Regions from separate parts of the Lysobacter sp. 05T417 genome, predicted to be linked through region 2. Evidence: riboswitches for the same ligand, from Rfam matches in the RefSeq annotation. Region 2 holds a riboswitch; the other holds the start of a gene.

Region 1 (12,063 bases), on a different contig from region 2:
GGAGATGGGCCTGGACTGGGCGGTGCAACTGGACAAGCCCGGCTACTTCGTCGGCCGCCGCGCGCTCGAGCGCGAGAAGCGCGAAGGCTCTGCGTGGAAGCTGGTCGGTTTCGAGGTCGACTGGGAAAAGATGGAGCCGCTGTTCGCCCGCGTCGGCCTGCCGCCGCAGATTCCCGCGATGGCGGTGCGCGACAGCCTGCCGATGATGCAGGGCGACAAGCAAGTGGGCTACGCCTCCACGAGCACCTGGTCGCCGGTGCTGAAGAAGTACATCGCGCTGGTGCACCTGCAGCGCCCGTACTACGAGCCGGGAACCGCATTGACCATGGAAGTCACCGTCGAGCACAAGCGCCTGCAGGCGCCGGGCAAGGTGGTGAAGCTGCCGTTCTACGAGCCGGAGTGGAAGAAGAAGTGATGACCAACCAGTACGACGCCGTCGTCATCGGCGCCGGCCACAACGGCCTGATCGCCGCCGCCTACCTGGCGCGCGCGGGCAAGAAGGTGGCCGTTCTCGAACGCCGCGAAGTCGTCGGCGGCGCCGCGGTGACTGCCGAACCGTTCCCCGGCTATCGCTTCAGCCAGTTCTCCTACGTCGTCAGCCTGCTGCGGCCGGAGATCATCCGCGACCTCGAGTTGCCCAGGCACGGCCTGAAGATCCTGCCGCTGCCCAGCACGGTCACGCCGATGGACAACGGCGACTACCTGGCTGCGTGGGACGATCACGACCTCACCCGCCAGGAGCTCTACCGCCATTCACCGCGCGATGCCGAAGCCTCCGACGAGTACGGCCGGGTGATGGCGCGCGCCGCCAAGGCGATCAAGCCGATCATCGGCCTGGTGCCACCCGATCCGTCGTCGCTGAGCCTGCGCGACCTCAAGGGCCTGCTCAAGCTTGGCCAGTACGGCAAGAGCCTGTCGGAAAAAGAGCTCTATCAGATCGCCAAGCTGCTCACCCAGTCGGCGGCCGACCTGCTCAACGACTGGTTCGAGTTCGATCCGCTCAAGGGCACCAAGTCCGCCAGCGGCATCATCGGCACGTTCCTCGGCCCGCATTCGCCGGGCACCGCCTACGTGCTGCTGCACCACTACATGGGCGAGATCGACGGCGCCTTCCGCGCCTGGGGCTTCTGCAAGAACGGCAACGGTGGCGTCACCCAGGCAATCGCCAGCTCGGCGCGCGCGCTGGGCGTGGAGATCCGCACCAACGCCGCGGTCGAGCAGGTCGTCGTACGCGGTGGTCGCGCCTCGGGCGTCGCCCTGGCCAACGGCGACGAACTGCGCGCCAAGGTCGTCATTTCCGCAGCCGACCCGAAGCGCAGCTTCCTGCAGTTCGTCGAAGGCAAGCATCTGCCCGACGAATTCGTGCAGCAGATCAGGAACTTCCGCGTCCGCGGCTCCTCGGGCAAGGTCAACATCGCCTTCAGCGGACTGCCCAGTTTCACCTGCCTCCCCGGCGAAGGCCCGCTGCATCGCGGCGCGGTCTCGATCAGCCCGAGCATGGAGTACATCGAGCGCGCCTACGACGAGGCCAAGTACGGCCAGTTCGCCAAGCAGCCGTACATCGACATGATCTTCCCGTCGATGATCGACCGCGACATGGCGCCTCCTGGCCACCACGTCGCCTCGTGCTTCGTGCAGTACGCGCCCTACGACATCGAGGGCGGCTGGGACGATGCCAAGCGCGACGCGTTCGGCGAGACCGTGATCTCAACGCTGGAGCGCTACGCCCCGGACATCCGCAGCAAGATCGTCGGCAAGCAGGTGATCACGCCCAAGGACATCGAACAGATCGCCGGCATCACCGGCGGCAACATCTTCCACGGCGAGCTTCTGCTGCACCAGCTGTTCTTCCTTCGCCCGGCGCCGCAGTGGGCCGACTTCCGCACGCCGCTGCCGGGCTACTACTTCGGTGCGTCCGGCGCGCACCCGGGCGGTGGCGTCATGGGCGCGGCCGGCAAGATGGCGGCGCAGGAAGTACTGAAGGACTGGAAGTGAGCGCGATGGCGATCAACATGACGAAACAGCGATACGACATCCTCATCGTCGGCGCCGGCCACAACGGCCTGGTCGCGGCGACCTACCTGGCCAAGGCCGGCAAGAAAGTGCTGGTGCTCGAACAGCGCGGGACCGCCGGCGGGCAGCTGGCCGCCGACACGATCGGCGACAGCGCATTCGACCCATTGCACGCCGGCGCGCAGCTGCGGCCCGACATCGTCAGCGACCTCGGCCTGGGCAAGCAGGGCGTGAGTCATGAGGCGGCCGCGCCGTACGTGTCGCTGCTCGCCGATGGCAGGCGCCTGCACCTGTCGACCGCGCCCGGCGACACCGCGACGCTCGAATCGATCCGCCAGTTCTCCGCCGCCGATGCCGCGCGCTGGCCCGAGTTCGTCGCCTTCATGGACCGCGCCGCGGCCTTCCTCGATGCCGCCTACCGCACGCCGATGCCGCGCCTGCCGCACGTCGGCATGGCCGAGGGCTGGCCGCTGGCGAAGCTGGCCTGGACGCTGCGCCGCCTTGGCGGCCGCGACATGTTCCGGGTGATCCGGGCGATGTCGATGTCGACGGTGGAGTTCACCGAAGAGTGGTTCGAGTCGGAGCAGCTCAAGTCCGCCATTGCCGCCGTCGGCATCCACGGCCACACGCTCGGTTCGATGTCGGCCGGCACCGGCTACACGCTGATGCACAACTGGCTCAACCGCGGCGGCCTTGCCCATCGCCAGGTGGCCGGCGGCAGCGGCAAGGTTGCCCAAGCGCTGGTGGCTGCGTTGAAGGCGGCCGGTGGCGAACTGCGCACGGGTACCGGCGTCGACCGCATCCTGGTCGACTCGCTGCGCGTGTCCGGCGTGCGACTGGCCAATGGCGAAGAGATCGCCGCGACCACGGTGCTGTCGGCCGCCGACCCGCGCCGCACGCTGCTGGGCCTGGTCGGCGCGCCGGAACTGCCGCCGGACTTCGTCTGGCAGGTGCAGTCGATCAAGATGCGCGGCGCCGTCGCCAAGGTGCACCTCCTGACCAACGGCAACCACAGCCTGCCATCAGGCACGCTGGCCGTGGCGCCGACCCTGAAGTTCCTCGAGCGCGCCTACGACGCGGCCAAGTACGGCGAGCTCTCGGCGCATCCGTACCTGGAAGTCACCACGGACGGCAAGGTCGTCTCGATCCACGTGCAATCCGCGCCGTACAAGCTGCGCGGCATCGGCTGGGACGAAGCCCGCGAGATCGTCGCGCGCACCGCGATCGCCAGCGTGGCCGAGCACTTCCCGGCGCTGGAGGCTTCGATCCGCGAAGTGCGCACGATCACGCCGGCCGACCTGGAGCAGCAATACGGCCTGAGCGAGGGCGACCTCAACCATGGCCAGCTCATCCTCGACCAGATGTTCTTCATGCGCCCGCTGCCGGGCTGGTCGAACCATGCCACGCCGGTCGATGGCCTCTACCTGTGCGGCAGCGGCAGCCATGGCGGCGGCGGCATCAGCGGCGCGGCCGGACGCAATGCCGCGCAGGCGGTGTTGAAGGTCAAGCCAGGCGCGTAAAGTCGCAGGTGGCCGCGACGCTGCGGCCGCCTCGTTGGCACAGTCATGAAGGCGCCGGTTTCCGTCGGTGCGGCAGTCCAGGGGAAGCTGGCGCGAAGCGGCTTCCTCGACGGCGTGGTGCGGCACCGCTCGGGGCTGATCTGCCTTGTCGCCGTGCTGGTGTTCCTGGCAACCTGCCTCGTGCTGCAGTGGCTGCGCACCGACCTGGACTGGCGCCACGATCCGCTCAGCGCCTACCTCAAGGGTCCCTACGGCGGATGGCTGCGGATGGCCTATTACACGCTGAGCGCGGCCCTGGTCCTGCTCGGCGCAGGCCTGTACCGGAACCTGCAGCCGCAGGCGCGCAGCGCGGTGCCGGTGCTCCTGCTGACCGTGGCCGGCGTGGCGCTGGCGGTGACCGCGATCTCCGAAACCGACCTCCCGGGCCTGGACCATGGCCAGGAAAACCAGTTGCACCGGATCGCCGCGCTGACCACGTTCCTGTGCGTGACGCTGGCGATGATGGTGCAGTCCTGGCGCTTCCACTACGACCAGGCCTGGCGCATCCACGTGGCATGGGCGCTGCCGTGGGCCGTGGCGACCTTCATCGCATTGTGGATCTATGCGTTGTGGCACGGCCTGCCGGAGGGCCTGCGGCAGAAGACCGTGATCTCGATGATCCTGCTGTGGCTCGGGTTTGCCGCATCGTGGCTGCGCCAAGAACAACGGGTGCGGTTGCAGCCGGTGCAGGAACGGCCGCCATTTCCGCAATAGAAGCGGCTCGCCATCCCCGCGAAGGCGGGTCCCGGCGACTTTGCTCCTGTGAGGGTTCAGTCGCCCGCGCTCAGATCCTCATGCAGCAACCGATGGAACAGATGCTCACCGGCTTCGCGCCGCACCGACAGCCGTCCGGTCGAGTACGCGCGCGAGTGCAACCCGCGCTGCACCGACTTGCAGATCGCCATGTCCTCGTCCTGGATCTGCTGGCCAACATCGACACTGGCGCGATTGCGCGCATGGGCCGCCTCGGACACATCGTCGAACCAGAAGTCGAAGATCACCTCGGTCTTGTCCACGCCCAGCGGCAGCACGAGGTTGGTGTCCATCATGCCCTCGTACCAGTTGATCATCAGGTTCGGGTGCATCCAGTAGTAGAGCGCGCGATCGCCCTTGCGCACGGCGGCGTAGTCCTCCTGCGCCTTGGCCGTGGTCAGTGGACTGGACTGCAGGCAGAAGCGGCCGCCGTTTTCGATGGTGTAGTTCTTGTAGTCCAGCACGCTGTCCAGGCCCTTGTGCAGGTGCGGGACGTGGTAGCCGCCATCGAGGTAATTGTCGACGAATACCTTCCAGTTGCAGTCGAACAGGTAATGGCGGCGTTCGAAGAAATGCAGCTTCGACAGCTGCAGTGGGCGGATCTGCGCGATCAGGTCGGCACCGAGGAACTCCTCCAGGCTTGGCCCCTGCGCATCCAGCCGCACGAACACCCAGTTCTCCCAGACCGCGGTGGCGACAGGCGCCAGACCATGCTGCGAGCGGTCGAAGTGGCATTCGCTGTTGAAGCTCGGCGTGCCCTTGAGCGCGCCCTCCAGCGTGTAGGTCCAGCCGTGGTACGGGCAGCGCAGGTTCTGCGCGCAGCCGGAAGGCTCGGTCATCACCGCCGCGGCATGGTGGCGGCAGACATTGAAGAAACCGCGCAGCTCGCCGTCGCTGCCGCGCACGACCAGGATGGGTTCGCCCGCGATCTCGCAGGTGACGTACTGGCCGGGTTCGCGCAACTGGTCCAGGCGCGCGGCCATCTGCCAGGAGCGCGAGAACGTGGTACGCCGCTCGCGCTCGCTGATGCGCTCATCGACGTACCACGACGCCGGAATGGTCGAGGCCTCTTCCAGCGGCAACGTCGGATCGTACTGCCCAACCAGCTCTGCAACGGATGGATTCATTCGCCTCGCCCTGATGCGCGGGCCTGGCGGCCCGGACTGCTTCCCCGACACATACTTTCCCGCGGCTGGCGACGGTGTCAATGCGGGCCCTTCCGTGCGCACAGCGAACGCTTCCAGTCGCATTCGTGACGACGCCATTCACTTCGACGGATGGGCGGATGTCGAAGGCGCCCACCGAATTTTCCACGTCCGGTTAACGCCGCGGTGTCTACACGTGGGTCTCCCTCAAATCAGTCAGTGGAGTCCCGGCAATGGCCAGGAAAGCAACGATAGAACAGGACCAGGTCAACGAACTGCTGTTTCAGGCGCTGGAGACCGAGCTGGGCGGCATCCAGATCTACGAAACCGCCATCGCCTGCGCGGTCAACGAAGACCTGCGCGAGGAATGGCAGGGATACCTGTCCGAGACCAGGACCCATCGCAAGGTCCTGCTCAACGTCTTCGAAGCCCTGGGCCTGGATCCCGATACAAAGACACCCGGTCGCGAGGTTGTCGGCCACATCGGCAAGTCGCTGGTCGAGGCGATGACCATGGCGCGCAAGAACGGCACCCCCACCGCGGCCGAACTGGTGGCGACCGAATGCGTGGTGCTGGCCGAAACCAAGGATCACCACAACTGGGAGCTGATCGGACAGATCGCCGAACACACCACCGGCAACCTGGCGAGCGTGCTCAAGCAGGCATACGAGGCCGTGGAGAAAGACGAAGACCACCACCTGTATCACACCAAGGGCTGGAGCCGGGAGTTGTGGCTGCAGTCGCTCGGCATCCCCGCGGTGCTGCCGCCGCCGGAAGAGGTCAAGCAGGTCGAGACCGCCATTGGCGCGGCGCGTGCCGAGAAGGCGCGCGAATCGATGCCGAAGAAGCACTGATTGGACCTCAAGAGCGGATACCCGTACTGGGCCGTCAACAGCGGCCTGATGCATGCATTTCCGCGCCTGCAGGCCGACACCCGTTGTGACGTGGCGATCATCGGTGGCGGCATCACCGCCGCCCTGATCGCCGATGCCCTGGTCGAGGACGGACACGAGGTGGTCGTCCTCGAGCAGCGCGACATCGGCTGGGGCAGCACCGCGGCAAGCACCGCGCTGCTGCAGTACGAGAGCGATGTGACCCTGGGCGACCTGGCCCGCCAGTACGGAATGGACGAAGCGCTCAAGTCGTACCGGGCCTGCGCCGAAACCATCGGCGGCCTGGAAGCATTGTCGCGCCGGATCCGCGATGTCGGCTTCCAGCGCGTGAAGAGCGTGTACTACGCCAGCCGTGCCTGGCACGCGCGAGCGCTTCGCGACGAGTTCGAACTTCGTGCCGGGCACGGGTTCGACGTCGAATGGCTCGGACCGGACGAACTGCAGGAGCGTCATGGCTTCCGCGCGCCGGCGGCGATAGTCAGCACGCCGGCAGCCAGCATCGACCCGTACCGGCTGACGCTTCGATTGTTCCGCGCGCTGCAGGGCGAGGGCGCGCAGGTATTCGATCGCACCTGCGTGGCAGCGGTCATCCCTTCCGCCCGCAAGGTCGAGCTGATCACCGCAGGCGGCCAGCGCGTTCGCGCCGGGCACGTCGTTATCGCCGCCGGCTACGCTTCCCAGAACTGGCTCAAGCGACGTTACGCCAGCAACCGCAGCAGCTATGCATTCATCTCGGACCCCTTCGATCCATCGGTGCTGGAGCCGCTCCGACGCACCGTCATGTGGGAAACCGCCAGACCGTATCTCTACCTGCGCACCACGCCCGACTACCGCGTGATCGTGGGCGGCGAGGACGACGCCGTCGACATCCCGGCCCGGCGGGACAGCCGGCTGGGCAAGAAGTCACGCAAGCTGTTGGAGAAACTCGCCGCCCTGCTTCCACATCTGCAGCCATTGATTCCTGCCTTCTCCTGGGCCGGCACCTTCGCCGAGACCAAGGACGGCCTGCCCTTCATGGGCCCGCATCCGCAATGGGGCACACGCGTCCTGTTCGCGATGGCCTACGGTGGAAACGGCATCACCTACTCGATGGTCGGTCGAGACCTGATCCGCGCCGCGATCAGGAAGAAACGTCATCCCCTGTCGCAACTGTTCTCGTTCGAGCGCATGCATTGACTCCCCACCCGGGCGGACGGCGCCACCCCGACGACAGCCACAAACCCGTCAGCGACAGCCAAAAAGAGGGACCCGGCATCCCGCCGGGCCCTTCCATCACATCAAACGCAGAAGCCGCCTCAGTTCATCGGCGCATAGCGCAGCGTCAGGAACCACTCGCGACCCGGCTGGTTGTAGAACGCCACCGTCTCGTAATCACGGTCGAACACGTTGGCCACCCGTGCCTGCAGCGTCAGATCGCGGGTAAGCGCGTACTCGGCGCGCAGATCGAGCGTGCCGTAGCCGCCGAGACGACGCGTGTTGGCGACATCGTCGTAGCGCGAACCTTCGCCCACCGCAGTCAGGCCAACACGGAAATCACCAAAAGCGCGATCGACATCCAGGCGAGCACTGTTCTTGGCGCGACGGGCCAGATCGTTGCCCTCATAGAACCCACGACGATTCTCGGTGTCGAGGAAACTGATTGCACCATTGATCGTCCAGTCCGCGATCGTCGTGTCGGCCGACAGCTCCGCACCCTGCATGCGCGCCTTCTCGACGTTGTTGGGAAGATTGATCGCCGCATCGAACGCGATCAGATCGTCGACGTCGGTGCTGAAGGTATCGAGGTGCACGTTGAAACCGTTACCCAGATAGGCCACGCCAAGCTCCCAGGTCTCCGAGTCTTCCGGGCGCAGGTTGGGGTTGCCGAAGAACGGGTAGTACAACTCGTTGAACGTCGGCGCCTTGAACGCACTGCCGTAGCCAGCAGTGACGCGCCAGCTGTCGGCGAACACCAGGCCCCATGCCGCGCCGCCGGTGGTGTGGCCACCGAACTGCTCGTTGTCGTCGTGGCGCACGCTGGCCTCCAGCGACTGCGCGCCGAACTTGCCCTGGTACTGCACGAAGGCTGCCTTGTTGTCGCGCTCGTCCTCGTCGTAGCGGGTGGTGCCCTCGACGCTGTCGTTGAGCCAGTCCAGGCCGACGCTGACGAGCTGGTTGGCGGCGAGGCCGAAGTCGCCCTGCAGCGTGGCGCTGTCACGGTTGGTGCTGAAGAAATCGAGGTAGGTGTCGCCGAGGAAGTTGTCGGACGAGTCGACGTTGCGGCCGGCGGTCAGGTGCACGTCGACGCGGTCGGACGGGTGCCAGCGCACCTTGCCGCCGATGACCTGCTGCACGGTTTCGGCGCGGTCGGTGAAGTCGCCGTCGAACTCGTTGTCGCCTTCGTTGCGCAGGGCATGGCCTTCCAGCGTCCACTGCTCGCCGAGGTTGATTCCACCGCGCAGCGACAGGGCGTCCTTCTCATAGCCGTCGCGGTCGGGCTGGGAGTCGAGGGCGATGAAGCAACCGGCGCCGTCGAACGTGGCCGGGTCGAAGAAGCCGTTGCAGGCGTTGATGCCGCCGGTGCGCGTGTGCTGGTAGTCGGCGCCGAACCAGCCACGGTCGTTGCCTCCGCCGAAGCCGACGCCATAGCCGAGGGTGTCGTTGCTGCCGCCGTCGAAGCGCACGCGCGGGGCGAATGCATGCTTGTCGCGGCGGGTGAACACCTGGATCACGCCGCCGATGGCGTCGGCGCCGTACAGGCTCGAGCGCGGGCCACGGACGATCTCGACGCGGTCGATCATCTCGATCGGCAGGTCCTGGAACGCGGTCAGGCCGGAGGTGGCCGAGCCGACGCGGATACCGTCGACAAGCACCAGCACGTGATCGGATTCGGCGCCGCGCAGGAACAGCGTGGTCAGCTTGCCGTCGCCGCCCTGGTTCGACATCGAGATGCCGGCGCGGCCGCGCAGCAGGTCGGGCAGCGAGCGCGCCTGGCTGGCGCGGATCTGTTCGGCGTCGATGACTTCCACCGGCGCCAGTGCGTCGTTGACGCTGACCGCGGTGCGGTTGGCGGTGACGATGACCTGGTCCAGGTCGGTGGCGCCGGCGGTGTCCTGCGCCTGGGCGAGCGCGGGCGCGGCGAACAGGCACGCGACAGCGAGGTGCACGGCCATCGACATCGGGGTACGCAATTGCATCGATATTTCTCCAACGCACGGCTCGTGCCGTGACGGGCAACTGGGGACGTCGCGAGGAGAGTGCACGGGGCTGCGGTGTGGGCGCACGGCGCCAACGTCGCCGCCGCGATGCCCTCCGCATCGCAACCAGGGGTGGGCCCGGCCGTACTGTCGTGTACAGGCGCGTGACCCTGCTTCCAGGCCGGTCTCCGGACTCGCGAGTGGAGGCATGTGCTCTCCGGCGCCGCGCCTTCCCGTGTCATGCACAGTGGCGGATGCAGCGCTTGTACTCGCTTACCGTTGCGGGGGCAGTGCCGGAATGATCCCTGCGGGGACGTCACCGGCTTCCCGTTTCAACCCGCCGGCAGACGCCGCCGGGTCACCTCGAAGCGGGCGCAGTCTACGCGATATGTTCCCCGCTGCCCAAATGTCCTCTCGTGATGCGGGGGCTTCGCATGGGCGGCGTCCGCCGGGCCGGGGATTGCTACGCCCGGCAGACGACATCCTGTCTCTATGCCGGGCGTGGGCCATCCATGGCCCACTGCTTCGCAATCCCCGACCCGGCGGACGCCGCTTCGGCAATTCGTTGCCCGGTCTTCGATTTGATGTCATCCCCGCGAAGGCGGGGAGGGACGTTGCCCTGCCTCAATCCCGCTCGGCGGGCTCGTCCAGCAGCGACGGCATCTCCATCGTCTCTTCGGCGATCTGGGTCGTGGTCACCGGTCCCGCCGGTGGGCGGTAGCGCGGTGGCGGCAGCAGGGCGATTGCGGCTTCGGTGGCGGCAATCAGCTCGGCGCGGCGTTCGTCGGAGACTTCCTGCCAATGGCAGTCCTGCAGCGCGCCCTCGATGGCGTACAGCAGGTTCAAGGTCGGTTTGAAGCCGGCGCGCTTGACCCGCATGAACGCCTCCACCGTGCCCACTCCGGCCAGGTCCTCGCGCGTGCGCAATCCCACCTGGCGCAGCCAGGCCGCGGACTTGGGCCCGATGTTGCGCATCTTGTCGGTGCTGTTTGCGGCGTTTTTTGCGGTATTCATGCCAGCGACTCCACGAAGGCCTGGGCAATCGCCTCCAGGCCGCGCTGGTCGTCGGCGTCGAAGCGGTCGAAGTGCGGGCTGTCCAGATCGAACACGCCGATCAGCTGGCCATCCCCCCCCACAAGTGGCACGACCAGTTCGGAGTTAGACGCAGAATCGCACGCAATGTGGCCAGGGAAGGCGTGGACGTCGGCGATCCGCTGGGTCTGGCGGGTGGTCGCGGCAGCCCCGCACACCCCCTTGTCGAGCGGAATCCGGATGCAGGCGGGCAAGCCCTGGAAGGGGCCGACCACCAGTTCGGTGCCGTCGTAGAGGTAGAAACCGACCCAGTTCAGGCCCGGCAGCGAGTTGTAGACCAGCGCCGAAAGGTTCGCGGCATTGGCGACACGGTCGCGCTCGCCATGCACGAGGGCGCGCGCCTGCTCGAGCAACTGTGCGTACTGTTCGGGCTTGGGCCCGCTTAGACTTTCGCTGGTGAACATAAGCGCCTCTTTCCCGCAGTCTACCAGCGTGCATGTCAGGCCCGGGTGCCGGCCATGAGCGACGCTACGTCCCATGAATGCGCGGGCTGGTTCATTACCGGCACCGATACCGGCATCGGCAAGTCCCTGGCCAGCGCGACCTTGCTGCACGCATTGCGCGGGCGCGGCCTGCGCGCGGTCGGGATGAAGCCGCTGGCGAGCGGCTGCGAGGTCACCTGCGATGGCCTGCGCAACGAGGATGCGTTGCTGCTGCAGGCGGCCAGTGCGCCGCGGCCGGACTACGACGACGTAAACCCCTATGCACTGTTGCAGCCGCTGGCGCCGGAACTGGCCGCCGCCGATGCCGGCGTGACGGTGCGACTGGAACCGATCCTCGATGCGCACGCGCGGCTGGCGGCGATGGCCGATGCCGTCGTCGTGGAAGGCGTGGGTGGCTGGGCTGCGCCGTTGTCGGCCACGCTCGACCAGGCCGACCTGGTGCGCGCGCTGAAACTGCCGGTGGTGATGGTCGTCGGCCTGCGCCTGGGTTGCATCAATCACGCGCGCCTGACTGCGCGTGCGATCGCTGCCGATGGTTTGCAGCTGGCCGGATGGATCGGCAACGACATCGATCCGCACATGGCGCGCGCGGACGACAACTTCACGCTGCTGCGGCAGCGCCTGCCGATACCTTGTTGGGGTCGCCTGCCATTCTGCGATCGGCCCGGGCCCGATCCCGCCGAACTGGCCCATTTGCTGGACCTGTCTGGCATCCAGCCTGGCATCCAGCCTGGAATCTGCTGAGCCGGCTTGTGCCTGATCCGGCGTGATTCCCCTCTGTGTGACTTCTGGGGGGTTGGCAGAAAACTCAGAATGCTAGACTGGGCGGTATAGGAATTAAACCAATCTGAGCATCATCGCTCGTACATGACGGAACCGGAGTCCTCCCCCATGGTCAAGAACCCGCGCTCGGTGGCACTGGCCGCCGCGTTGGCCCTCGCACTCTCCGCCTGTGGTGGCGGCAAGGATCAGGCACAGGGGGGCGGCAT
Region 2 (12,063 bases):
TGCGCCACCCGACGGCGCGGACCGTCATCGAGACTCCGCAGCAGTTCTTCCTGCGCATTGCCTGCGCGCTCAGCGAGAATGTCAGCGACGCGCTGGCGTTGTACCGGCGCATGGCACAGCTGGACTACATCCCGAGTTCGCCGACGCTGTTCAACTCGGGCACGACGCACGAGCAGCTGTCGAGCTGCTTCCTGCTCGACTCGCCGGAAGACTCGCTGGAGAGCATCTACAAGCGCTACATGGACGTGGCCAAACTGAGCAAGTTCAGTGGCGGCATCGGCCTGAGCTACACCCGCATCCGTTCGCGCGGTTCGCTGATCCGTTCCACCAATGGCCTGAGCAACGGCATCGTGCCGTGGCTGAAGACGCTCGATGCCTCGGTCGCCGCCGTCAATCAGGGCGGCAAGCGCAAGGGCGCGGCCTGCGTATACCTGGAGCCGTGGCACGCCGACGTCGAGGAGTTCCTCGAGCTGCGCGACAACACCGGCGACGAAGCCCGGCGCACGCACAACCTCAACCTGGCCAACTGGATCCCGGACGAGTTCATGCGCCGCGTGGAGGCCGATGGCGACTGGTCGCTGTTCGATCCGGCCAAGGTGCCGCAGCTGACCGACCTGTGGGGCGAGACGTTCGATCGCGCCTACCACGCCGCCGAAGTCGCCGGCCTGGCGACGCGCCAGGTCAAGGCGCGCGAGCTCTACAGCCGCATGGTGCGGACGCTGGCGCAGACCGGCAACGGCTGGATGAACTTCAAGGACAAGTCCAACCGCGCCTGCAACCAGACCCTGCGCGAAGGCAACGTGGTGCACCTGTCGAACCTGTGCACCGAAATCCTGGAAGTCACCTCGCAGGACGAGACCGCGGTCTGCAACCTGGGCTCGATCAACCTCTCGCACCATGTCGAGCTCTTCGCCGAAGGACCGGTGCACGGCGAAGACGGCCGCTTCGATTTCGACAAGCTGGCCGAGACGGTGCGGCTCGCTGTACGCCAGCTCGACCGCGTCATCGACCTGAACTTCTACCCGATCGAAACCGCGCGCCGCGCCAACCTGAAGTGGCGTCCGGTGGGCCTTGGCGTGATGGGCCTGCAGGACGTGTTCTTCAAGCTGCGCATGCCGTTCGATTCGGACCAGGCGCGGGCGCTGTCGAAACAGATCGCCGAGGCGGTCTACTTCCACGCACTGTCGGCCTCCAACGAACTGGCGATGGAACGTGGCCGCCACCCGTCGTTCGCCGACACCCGCGCTTCGCAGGGCGAGCTGCAGTTCGAGGCCTGGGGCGTGGCGCCGTCCGACGCCCACGGCTGGGACGGCCTGCGCGCACGCATCGCCGAGCACGGCCTGCGCAACTCGCTGCTGATCGCGATCGCGCCGACCGCCACCATCGCCTCGATCGCCGGTTGCTACGAGTGCATCGAGCCGCAGATATCGAACCTGTTCAAGCGCGAGACGCTGTCGGGCGACTTCCTCGTTGTCAACCGCTACCTGGCCGAGGAGCTGAAGACGCTCGGCCTGTGGACGCCGGAGCTGCGCGACCGCATCAAGATGGCCGAAGGTTCGATCCAGGGCATCAAGGAGATTCCCGAGTCGCTGCGTGCGGTCTACCGCACCGCGTGGGAACTGCCGATGCGCTCGCTGATCGACATGGCGGCCGATCGCGGCGCCTTCATCGACCAGAGCCAGTCGCTGAACCTGTTCATCGAGAGCCCGAACATCGGCCAGCTGTCGTCGATGTACATGTACGCATGGAAGAAAGGGCTCAAGACCACCTATTACCTGCGTTCGCGGCCGGCGACGAAGATCGCCAAGGCCACCGTCAGCGGCGTCGCCGAAGTGGCCAAGCCCGAGTACACGGCAGTCGAAGCGGTGGCGTGCTCGCTCGAGAACCCCGAGAGCTGCGAAGCCTGCCAGTAGCCCATGACTCGTCATTCCCGCGAAGGCGGGAACCCATCGACGTCGCTCTGCTGCACCGGCGGCGAGTCACTGGGTCCCCGCCTTCGCGGGGATGACGAACTTCGGGTGGCGGCAATTCGCCGCTGCCCAGCAGAACACCTTCCCTTCAGCCGGCGTGCGACGCGCGAACTGCCTCCCTCCCCCGCGGAACGCAGCGTCGCCCGCCCCTGAAGGGCAAGGTCCACCGAGGCAACACCATGTCCGACACGCGCCTGCTCGACCCCGGCTTCGACCTCACCCTGCGGCCGATGCGCTACCCGCAGTTCTACGAGATGTACCGCGACGCGATCCGCAACACCTGGACCGTCGAGGAGGTCGACTTCTCGCTCGACGTCAACGACCTCAAGCACAAGCTGGGGCCGGCCGAACGCCACCTGATCGAGCGGCTGGTGGCGTTCTTCGCCACCGGCGACAGCATCGTCGCCAACAACCTGGTGCTGAACCTCTACCAGCACATCAACGCGCCCGAGGCGCGCATGTACCTGTCGCGGCAGCTTTACGAGGAAGCACTGCACGTGCAGTTCTACCTGACCCTGCTCGACACCTACCTGCCCGACCCGGTCGCACGCGCGAAAGCCTTCGACGCGGTGCAGAACATCCCCTCGATCCGCGCCAAGGCCGAGTTCTGCTTCAAGTGGATCGATTCGATCCAGGACATCCGCCGCATCGAGACGACGCAGCAGCGCCGCCAGTTCCTGCTCAACCTGATCTGCTTCGCCTGCTGCATCGAGGGCCTGTTCTTCTTTGCCGCCTTTGCCTACGTCTACTACCTGCGCTCGCGCGGCCTGCTGCATGGCCTGGCCGCGGGCACCAACTGGGTGTTCCGTGACGAAAGCTGCCACATGGCGTTCGCCTTCGAGGTGATCCGCACCGCACGCAGCGAGCAGCCGGAACTCTTCGACGACGCACTGCAGCGCCAGGTCGTGCAGATGCTGGAAGAGGCGGTGGAGTGCGAGATGCAGTTCGCCCAGGACGTGCTGTCCGGTGGCGTCGCCGGCCTGTCGCCGAAGGACATGCGCCAGTACCTGCAGTACTGCGCCGACCAGCGCCTGGCGCAGCTGGGCATGCCGCGCCATTTCGGCGCGACCAATCCGTTCGCCTTCATGGACCTGCAGGACGTGCAGGAAGTGACCAACTTCTTCGAGCGCCGCGTCTCGGCGTACCAGGTTGGCGTGCAGGGCGAGGTCGCCTTCGATGCCGCGTTCTGATGGCACCGTCGCCTCGCCGCCGATCGAAGCGCGCATGACCGAAATAGTGTTCCCCGACCACACCAATCACCTCGGCACGCTGTTTGGCGGCCAGGCGCTGGCATGGATGGACAAGGCCGCCTTCGTCGCAGCTTCGCGCTATGCGCGCAGCACCGTAGTCACCGCGCGCTCGGAGCAGATCGATTTCCACGTCGCGGTGCCCAAGGGCGCGCTGGTCGAGCTGGTCGCGCGCGTGGTCGGCACCGGCCGCAGTTCACTGCAGGTCGAGGTCGACATGTACCGCGAAGACCTGATGACCGGAGATACCCGGCTGGCCACGCGCGGGCGCTTCACCATGGTCGCGCTGGATGCGCATGGCCAGCCGACGCCGGTGCCGGCGCTGGCGGCATGAACCGCATGAACGCATGACCGCATGACGCCATCACCGCACGCGTTGACGCCCGCACCGCGCAGGGCTAACGTAGCGGCGTCGTGGTGATCATCGCTTCATAAAGATGGAGCGATGTGACAAGTACCGCCGGGCAACCGGCGGCGCCAGAGGGAATCCGGTACGGACCCAGTCCAATTCCGGAGCTGCCCCGCAGCGGTATATGGGAACGACCGCCATCCATGCACTGGGCCCTGCCCGGGAAGCGATGGCCAGTAGGTGAGGCGGATGCGTCGATGCACTGGCGCGGTGGTCCCGTCCTCGCGCCCACGAGCCCGAAGACCTGCCATGACCGGAGGGTCCGCCCTCCGTCCGACCCCGGACCACACGGCACATGCCGCGTGGCCGGTTCGCCCGCGGGGGCGAAGGTCGAAGGCAGGTCTCTTCCGGCGCCGTCCGTGGCGTCGGCGCGCGGCCGTGCCCTCCTTCGTTGCCCTGCGTCATGCATAACGCATCGCAGGTACATCACCATGATCCAGGTAACCCATCTCGGCTTCCCGCGCATCGGCGCGCGACGCGAGCTCAAGCAAGCCCTCGAAACGTTCTGGAAAGGCCAGACGCCCGCCAGCAGCCTCCACGAAACCGCACGCGATCTGCGTGCCCGCCACTGGCAACTGGCGCGCGAGGCCGGCGTAGACGTCGTGCCGTGCAACGACTTCTCCCTGTACGACCACGTACTCGACACGGCCATTGCGTTCGATGCGATACCGGCCTCGCACCGCGGCGTGTTCGAGGCCGACCCGCTGGCCGGCTACTTCGCCCTCGCCCGCGGCCTGCAGGACGGCAATCACGATCTCCACGCGCTGGAGATGACCAAGTGGTTCGACAGCAACTATCACTACCTGGTGCCGCAGTTCGAAGCGGATCAGGCGTTCCGCCTCCGCAGCGACAAGCCACTGGCCGAGCTGCGCGAAGCCCAGGCCCTCGGGCTGCAGGCGCGTCCCGTCCTGCTCGGCCCGGTGTCGTTCCTCAAGCTCGGCAAGCGCGTCGATGGCGGCTGCCCGCTGGACCTGCTCGATGCGTTGCTGCCTGCCTACGTGCAGCTGCTGCAGCAGTTGAAGGCAGCCGGGGCATCGTGGGTGCAGATCGATGAGCCCTGCCTGGTGCTGGACCTGGGCGAGGCCGACCGGGAAGCCTACCGTCGCGCCTTTGCAGCGCTGGCCGCAGCCGACGTGCCGCAGATCCTGCTCGCCACCTACTTCGGCGACCTCGGCGACAACCTGCCGCTGGTCGCCTCGCTGCCGGTGCAGGCGCTGCATCTCGATCTGGTCCGCGCGCCCGCGCAGCTCGAACGCGCACTGGCCGCATTGCCGGAGCAAATCGCGCTCAGCCTGGGCGTGGTCGACGGCCGCAATGTGTGGCGCGCCGATCTGGATGCGGCATCGGCGCAGGCACGGAGCGGCGGTGCACGCGTGCGCTGGCTGGCGCCATCGTGCTCGCTGTTGCACGTGCCGATCGATCTGCAGCTCGAGCGCAAGCTGCCACCGTTGCTGCGCGGTGGCATGGCCTTCGCCCGGCAGAAACTGGAAGAACTGCGCCTGGTCGCCGACGCCCTTGCCGGCCACACGGACGCAGCGACCGCCATTGCAACGGCACAGGCAGCGCGCACCGCGCATCGCAGCGAACCGCAACTGCGCGATGCCGGTGTCCGCGCCCGCATGACCGCGCTCGATCCCGCAATGAGCCGGCGCGCCTCGCCCTACCCGCAACGCGCGCAGCTTCAGCAGCAGCGCCTGTCGCTGCCGCAGCTGCCGACCACGACGATCGGTTCGTTCCCGCAACTGTCGCTGGTGCGCAAAGCCCGCGCCGACCATAAGTCGGGCCAGCTCGACAGCGCCGGCTACCGCCAGTTCCTCGAGCGCGAGATCGACAACTGCCTGCGCGAGCAGGAGGCCATCGGCCTGGACGTGCTGGTGCACGGCGAGTTCGAACGCAACGACATGGTCGAGTACTTCGGCGAGCAGCTCGATGGCTTCGCCTTCACCTCGCACGGCTGGGTGCAGAGCTACGGATCGCGCTGCGTGAAACCGCCGGTGCTGTTCGGCGATGTCAGCCGGCCGCGCGCGATGACGGTGGAGTGGACCGCCTATGCCCAGTCGCGCACGCAGTTTCCGGTCAAGGGCATGCTGACCGGGCCGGTGACCATCCTGCAGTGGTCGTTCGTTCGCGACGACCAGCCGCGCGCCGAAACCTGCCGGCAGATCGCCCTGGCCCTGCGCGACGAAGTCCATGACCTGGAAGCGGCGGGCATCGCGATCATCCAGGTCGACGAGCCGGCCCTGCGCGAAGGCCTGCCGCTGCGTCGCCAGGACTGGCCGCACTACCTGGAATGGGCGGTGGATGCGTTCCGGCTCGCTGCCGGCGGCGTCGCCGACACCACGCAGATCCACACCCACATGTGCTACGCCGAGTTCAACGACATCATCGACGCGGTCGCCGCGCTCGATGCCGACGTGATCTCGATCGAGACCTCGCGTTCGCGGATGGAACTGCTCGATGCCTTCGCGCGCTTCCGCTATCCCAACGGCATCGACCCGGGCGTCTACGACATCCATGCCCCACGCGTGCCGTCGCCGCAGGAGATCGGCGAACTGCTGGACAAGGCCCTGGCGGTGATCCCCGCCGCCCAGCTCTGGGTCAATCCGGACTGCGGCCTGAAGACGCGCGGCTGGCCGGAGGTACGCCGGGCGCTGAGCGCGATGGTGCAGGCCACACGGGAGTTGCGCCTGGCCCTCGCCGCGGCCTGACGGCGGAGCCGCCCGTCCGGCAACACCGGGCGGGCGGCCTCCGTTGCATCCTGGCCGGGCGCAGGACTAAATAGCCGTCATCCTGACGGGAATCGCCCTGCCATGCCCATGCGTCTGCCCCGCAGCCACGTCCTCTGGCTGGCCCTGATCGCGATCGCGCTGTTCGTCCTGCGGCTCTACAGCAACCAGCACTACGGCTTCCATCGTGACGAGCTGGCATTGCTCGACGACGCGCGCAGCCTGGCCTGGGGCTACGTCGCCTACCCGCCGCTGACGCCGGCGCTTGCACGGATATCGCTGGAGCTGTTCGGCGATTCCCTGACTGGCTTCCGCATGTTCGCGGCGCTGGCGCACAGCATCGCCGCCGTTCTTGCCGGCCTGATCGCGCGCGAGATGGGCGGCACGCGCGCCACGCAGATCGTGGCGGCACTGTTCACCGCACTGACGCCGTTCTCGATGGTCGCCGGCGGCCTGATGCAGTACGTCAGCATCGACTATCTGTGGTGGGTACTGCTGGCCTGGCTGGTGCTGCGCCTGGTCAACAGCGGCAATCCGCGCTGGTGGCTCGCGATCGGCGCCGTCATCGGTCTAGGCATGCTGACCAAGTACACGATGGTGTTCTTCGTCGCCGGCATCGTGGTCGCGACGGTGGCGACGCCGTTGCGCGCGCACCTGCGCAGCCGCTGGTTGTGGATCGGCGCGGCAGTGTCGCTGTTGCTGTTCCTGCCCAATGCGCTGTGGCAATGGCAGCACGGTTTCATCTCGCTGGACTTCCTGCAGAGCATCCATGCCCGCGACGTGCGCATCGGCCGCACCCGCGACTTCCTGATCGAACAGCTATACGGCAACGCCGGCCTGATGGCGCTGCCGGTCTGGCTGGCGGGCCTGGCCTGGTTGATCCTGTCGAAGGCCGGCCGGCGCTACGCGGTGGTCGCGTGGATGTACGCGGTGCCCCTGCTGCTGTTCGCGCTCGTCCAAGGCCGCGCTTACTACCTGGCACCGGCCTATCCGATGCTGCTGGCGGCAGGCTGCGTCGCCATCGAACAGTTCCTGCACCGGCAAGGCCCCCTGCGTGCCGGCTACGCCTTCACGGGAACCGCGCTCCTGACCGTGTGGGTGGTGCTGATGGCGATGGCCAGCGGGCTGATTGGCTTGCAGTTTTCCCCGGTGAACTCGATGGGTTGGCGCATCAGTCGCGCCGCACACGACAACTTCGCCGAGCAGATCGGCTGGCCGGAGCTGGTCGTCGAAGTCGCGCGCATCTACAACGCATTGCCGGCGGCCGAGCGCGCGCACACGGCGGTGTTCACCAACAATTACGGCGAGGCCGGCGCGATCAATCTGTACGGGCCGAAGTGGGGCCTGCCGGTGGCGATCAGCCCGGTCAATTCCTACTGGTACAAGGGTTACGGGTCGACGCCGCCGACGACCGTGATCGTGCTCGGCGACTCGCCGGAAGACATCGCAGACACGCCGGCCGATTGCGTGCTGGCCGGTCGTGTCCGCAATAGTTACGGCGTGCCGAACGAAGAGACCGAAGAGCATCCGGACATCTTCGTCTGTCGCAACCTGCGCGTTCCGTGGGCGCAGGCGTGGCCGAAGATGCAGAAGTTCGGTTAGTCGTTTCCGGCAATCGGTACGCCGAGCGCGATCGCGCCCTTGCGTTCCTGCAGGCCGAGGCCGTAGCGAAGGCTGTAGCCGATCTTCTCGGCGTGTTCGCAGGCAACGGCAGCGTGACCGGGAGCAAGCACGGCTTCGGCGGTCTGGCGCCACAGCGCCAGCCACAGGTCGAAATGCTCGGGACGTATGGGATGCGGTCGATGCGCAGCCATCGGCTGGCCGCGGTAGCTGCGGGTGCCCAGCAGCACCGACGACCAGAACGCGGTCAGCAGGCGCTTGTGCTCGGGCCAGTCGTCGATGGCAGCGTTGAACACCGGACCCAGCTGCGGGTGTTGCCGGACCTGCTCGTAGAAGCGGTCCACCAGGGTCGCCAGCTGCTGCTCATCAAGCGGTGGAAGATCATTCATTGGTCTTCGAGTTGGGGGCCTGGCGGCTGAAATCAAGGTCGTTTCGACATTGCCCGCCGGCGGCCACGAAAAAGGCCGGCAAGTGCCGGCCTCTTCCGTGATGCCCAGGTACGCGGCTTACTTGCCGGCGACAACCTTGACCATCTCGAGGCACTTGTTCGAGTAGCCCCACTCGTTGTCGTACCAGCTGACCAGCTTGACGAACGTGCTGTCCAGCGCGATGCCGGCCTCGGCATCGAAGATCGAAGTGCGCGTGTCGCCGCGGAAATCGGTGGCGACGACCTTGTCTTCGGTGTAGCCCAGGATGCCCTTGAGCGCGCCTTCCGACTGCGCCTTCATTTCCGCGCAGATCTCGGCGTAGGTTGCCGGCTTGTCGAGCTCGACCGTCAGGTCGACGACCGACACGTCCGAGGTCGGCACGCGGAAGGCCATGCCGGTGAGCTTCTTGTTGAGCTCCGGGATCACCACGCCCACGGCCTTGGCCGCGCCGGTGCTGGACGGAATGATGTTCTCGAGGATGCCGCGGCCACCGCGCCAGTCCTTGTTGGACGGACCGTCGACGGTCTTCTGCGTCGCGGTGGCGGCGTGCACGGTGGTCATCAGGCCGCGCTTGATGCCCCACTTGTCGTTGATCACCTTGGCGATCGGCGCCAGGCAGTTGGTCGTGCACGAAGCGTTGGAGACGATCGCTTCGCCGTTGTACTTGGTGTGGTTCACGCCGTAGACGAACATCGGCGTGTCGTCCTTCGACGGGGCCGACAGCACGACCTTCTTCGCGCCGGCATCGAGATGCTTCTGCGCGGTGGTCTTGTCGAGGAACAGGCCGGTGGATTCGATGACGACGTCGGCGCCGACTTCGTCCCACTTCAGGTTCGCCGGATCGCGCTCCTGGGTCAGGCGGATCTTCTTGCCGTTGACCAGCAGGGTGTTGCCCTCGACCTTCACGTCGCCCTTGAAGCGGCCGTGCACGGAGTCGTAGCTGAGCATGTAGGCCAGGTAGTCCGGCTCCAGCAGGTCGTTGATGGCGACGATCTCGATCTCGCCATTGAAGTTCTGCACGGCCGAGCGAAGCACGTTGCGCCCGATGCGGCCGAAGCCGTTGATACCAACCTTGATGGTCATAGCTAGCAAACTCCTGCGGCCGCGCCCGGCGCGGCAGATGGACGGGGAACGCCCATTCTAACAGGCAGCCACTTCGGGCCGGGATGAAGGGGAGGCAACGGTCGCCCGGCCCGCTGGTTTGATCATGATCAAGCGCGTCCGGCGGACCCTTCCGACACTGGAGACCTCATCCCACGAGGCTCTCCCCCCATGCAAAAGCCCCTGCTGTCCTGCGCCCTGGCGGTTGCCCTTGGCGCCGCCGCCCTGCCCGCCCTTGCCCAGTCCGCCGGCGACTGGACCCTCGGCTTCGGCGTCCACGCCGTCGACCCCAGGTCCTACAACGGTCGCCTCGCCGGTGGCACGCTCGACGTGTCGGTCGACAGTGACGTCAAGCCGTCCGTGACCTTCGAGTACTTTGTGCGCGACAACCTCGGCATCGAGGTCCTGGCCGCATTGCCGTTCGAGCACGACATCAACATCGCCGGGCTGGGCAAGGTCGGCAGCACCAGGCAGCTGCCGCCGACGGTCTCGCTGCAGTACCACTTCAACGGCCAGGGCCGCGTCTCGCCGTTCGTCGGCGCAGGCATCAACTACACGACGTTCTTCAGCGAGGACACGCAGGGCGCGCTCGCCGGCGGCAAGCTCAAGCTCGACGACTCCTGGGGCCTTGCCGCGCATGCCGGCGTCGACTTCGCGGTCGGGCAGCGCGGCGCGATCCGCATCGATGCGCGCTGGATCGACATCGACACGGATGCCTCACTCAGTGGCGCCAGCCTGGGGACTGTGGCGATCGACCCGCTGGTTTACGGCGCGGCCTACGTCGTGAAGTTCTGAAGGCTCCAAGAACACCCGGCCGCGCAAAGGACTGTCATCGCCGGTCGGCTAAAGTGCGCGCCATGATCAGAACCCTCATTGCCTGCCTGCTTGTTCTTGGCCTCCTTCCCGCCCCCGCCGCCGCATGGGGGCGCCTGGGCCATCGCCTGGTTGCCGACCTGGCCTGGGACGACCTGACCCCGGCCTCGCGCGCGGCCGTCGCGCAGTTGCTGGCCGACGAGCCCGAACCGACCCTGGCCGGCATCGCCAGCTGGGCCGACGAGCTGCGCGACCACGATCCCGAACTGGGCAAGCGCACCAGCAAGTGGCACTACGTCAACATGGCCGAGGACGGCTGCGTCTACCAGCCCGAGCGTCACTGCCGCAACGGCGATTGCGTGATCGAGGCGATCCGCGTACAGGCAGGGATCCTCGCCGACCGCAAGCGGCCGCATGCCGAACGTCTGCAGGCGCTGAAGTTCGTCGTCCATTTCGTCGGCGACGTCCACCAGCCGCTGCACGCCGGCTACGGCCACGACAAGGGTGGCAACGATTTCCAGCTGAACCTCGACCAGGCCACGCCGACCGGCGGTGGCAGCAACCTGCATTCACTGTGGGACAGCGGCATGTTGAAGGCCACCGGCCTGGACGAACCGGCCTACCTGCAGCGCCTGCGCGCGATGCCCGCGGCCACGCTCGCGCCCGGCAAGGCGTTGCCGCCGCAATCGGTGGCCTGGGCGGAGGCGTCCTGCGCGATCGTCCGGCGCCCCGGCTTCTATCCGGCCAACGCGAAGCTGGGCCCGGACTACCTGCAGGCCTGGCGCCCGGTCGCCGAGGCGCAACTTCGCCTGGCCGGCGCGGAACTGGCGGTGACGCTGAACGCAGCGCTGGGCAAGCGCTAGGAGCGGCGCCGGCCTACACTGCCGCCTCGGTCCAAGGCAGGCGAGGCAGGCCATGAATCCGCACGTCCGGCCGTTCTTCCACGCCGACAGCAACACCTGGAGCTACGTGGTGCACGAGCCCGCCGGCGGTGCCGCGGCGATGATCGACCCGGTCCTGGACTTCGACGCCAAATCCGGGCGCACCGCCACCACCGCGGCGCAACAGCTGCTCGACTACGTGCGCGAACACGACCTGCAGGTGCAGTGGATCCTGGAGACGCACGCGCACGCCGACCACCTCAGCAGCGGCCACTGGCTCAAGTCGCAGTGGCCGCAGGCACGGCTGGCGATCGGCGAAGGCATCTGCACCGTGCAGGAAACCTTCCGCCCGATCTTCAACCTGGGCGAGCATTTCCCGGTCGACGGCTCGCAGTTCGACCATCTGTTCGTCGATGGCGAGCTGTTCGGCGTCGGCGCGCTCGAGGCGCGCGTGACCGCGGTGCCCGGCCATACCTGCGACAGCAATGCCTATCTCATCGGCGATGCGCTGTTCACCGGTGATTCGCTGTTCATGCCCGATGCCGGCACGGCGCGATGCGATTTTCCCGGCGGCGATGCGCGCACGCTGTTCCGTTCGATCCGGCATCTGTTCCACACCCTGCCCGACGACACCCGCGTGTTCGTCTGCCACGACTATGGCCCGGGTGGCCGCGAGGTGGCCTGCGAAACCACCATCGGCGCGCAGAAGCGCGACAACATCCATGTTCGCGATGGCACGCAGGAGGATGCGTTCGTCGCCCTGCGCGAGGCACGCGACGCGACGCTGGCGATGCCCGCGCTGATCCTGCCCGCGGTGCAGGCCAACATCCGCGCCGGCGCGCTGCCGGCGCCGGAAGACAACGGCGTG

The links. Region 2 has a riboswitch for cobalamin ahead of metE (5-methyltetrahydropteroyltriglutamate--homocysteine S-methyltransferase). Riboswitches for the same ligand answer to the same signal wherever they lie in the genome.
Region 1: another riboswitch for cobalamin. It lies ahead of btuB (TonB-dependent vitamin B12 receptor); the one in region 2 lies ahead of metE (5-methyltetrahydropteroyltriglutamate--homocysteine S-methyltransferase).

Annotation. Positions count from the first base shown of each region.
Region 1 is NZ_JBFTLK010000004.1:268,275-280,337, forward strand. Features, by position in the region: gene AC1DER_RS09045 (aminomethyl transferase family protein) at 1-415, shown strand, start outside; gene AC1DER_RS09050 (phytoene desaturase family protein) at 415-1,995, shown strand; gene AC1DER_RS09055 (phytoene desaturase family protein) at 2,013-3,533, shown strand; gene AC1DER_RS09060 (DUF998 domain-containing protein) at 3,579-4,286, shown strand; gene AC1DER_RS09065 (aromatic ring-hydroxylating oxygenase subunit alpha) at 4,343-5,452, opposite strand; gene AC1DER_RS09070 (ferritin-like domain-containing protein) at 5,704-6,324, shown strand; gene AC1DER_RS09075 (NAD(P)/FAD-dependent oxidoreductase) at 6,325-7,539, shown strand; gene btuB (TonB-dependent vitamin B12 receptor) at 7,659-9,539, opposite strand; cobalamin riboswitch at 9,702-9,920, opposite strand; gene AC1DER_RS09085 (TfoX/Sxy family protein) at 10,164-10,553, opposite strand; gene AC1DER_RS09090 (GAF domain-containing protein) at 10,550-11,035, opposite strand; gene bioD (dethiobiotin synthase) at 11,090-11,818, shown strand; gene AC1DER_RS09100 (efflux RND transporter periplasmic adaptor subunit) at 11,966-12,063, shown strand, end outside.
Region 2 is NZ_JBFTLK010000006.1:63,926-75,988, reverse strand. Features, by position in the region: gene AC1DER_RS12340 (ribonucleoside-diphosphate reductase subunit alpha) at 1-1,913, shown strand, start outside; gene AC1DER_RS12335 (ribonucleotide-diphosphate reductase subunit beta) at 2,150-3,160, shown strand; gene AC1DER_RS12330 (acyl-CoA thioesterase) at 3,147-3,551, shown strand; cobalamin riboswitch at 3,672-3,874, shown strand; gene metE (5-methyltetrahydropteroyltriglutamate--homocysteine S-methyltransferase) at 4,058-6,334, shown strand; gene AC1DER_RS12320 (glycosyltransferase family 39 protein) at 6,443-7,954, shown strand; gene AC1DER_RS12315 (group III truncated hemoglobin) at 7,951-8,361, opposite strand; gene gap (type I glyceraldehyde-3-phosphate dehydrogenase) at 8,479-9,483, opposite strand; gene AC1DER_RS12305 (OmpW/AlkL family protein) at 9,673-10,296, shown strand; gene AC1DER_RS12300 (S1/P1 nuclease) at 10,359-11,177, shown strand; gene AC1DER_RS12295 (MBL fold metallo-hydrolase) at 11,230-12,063, shown strand, end outside.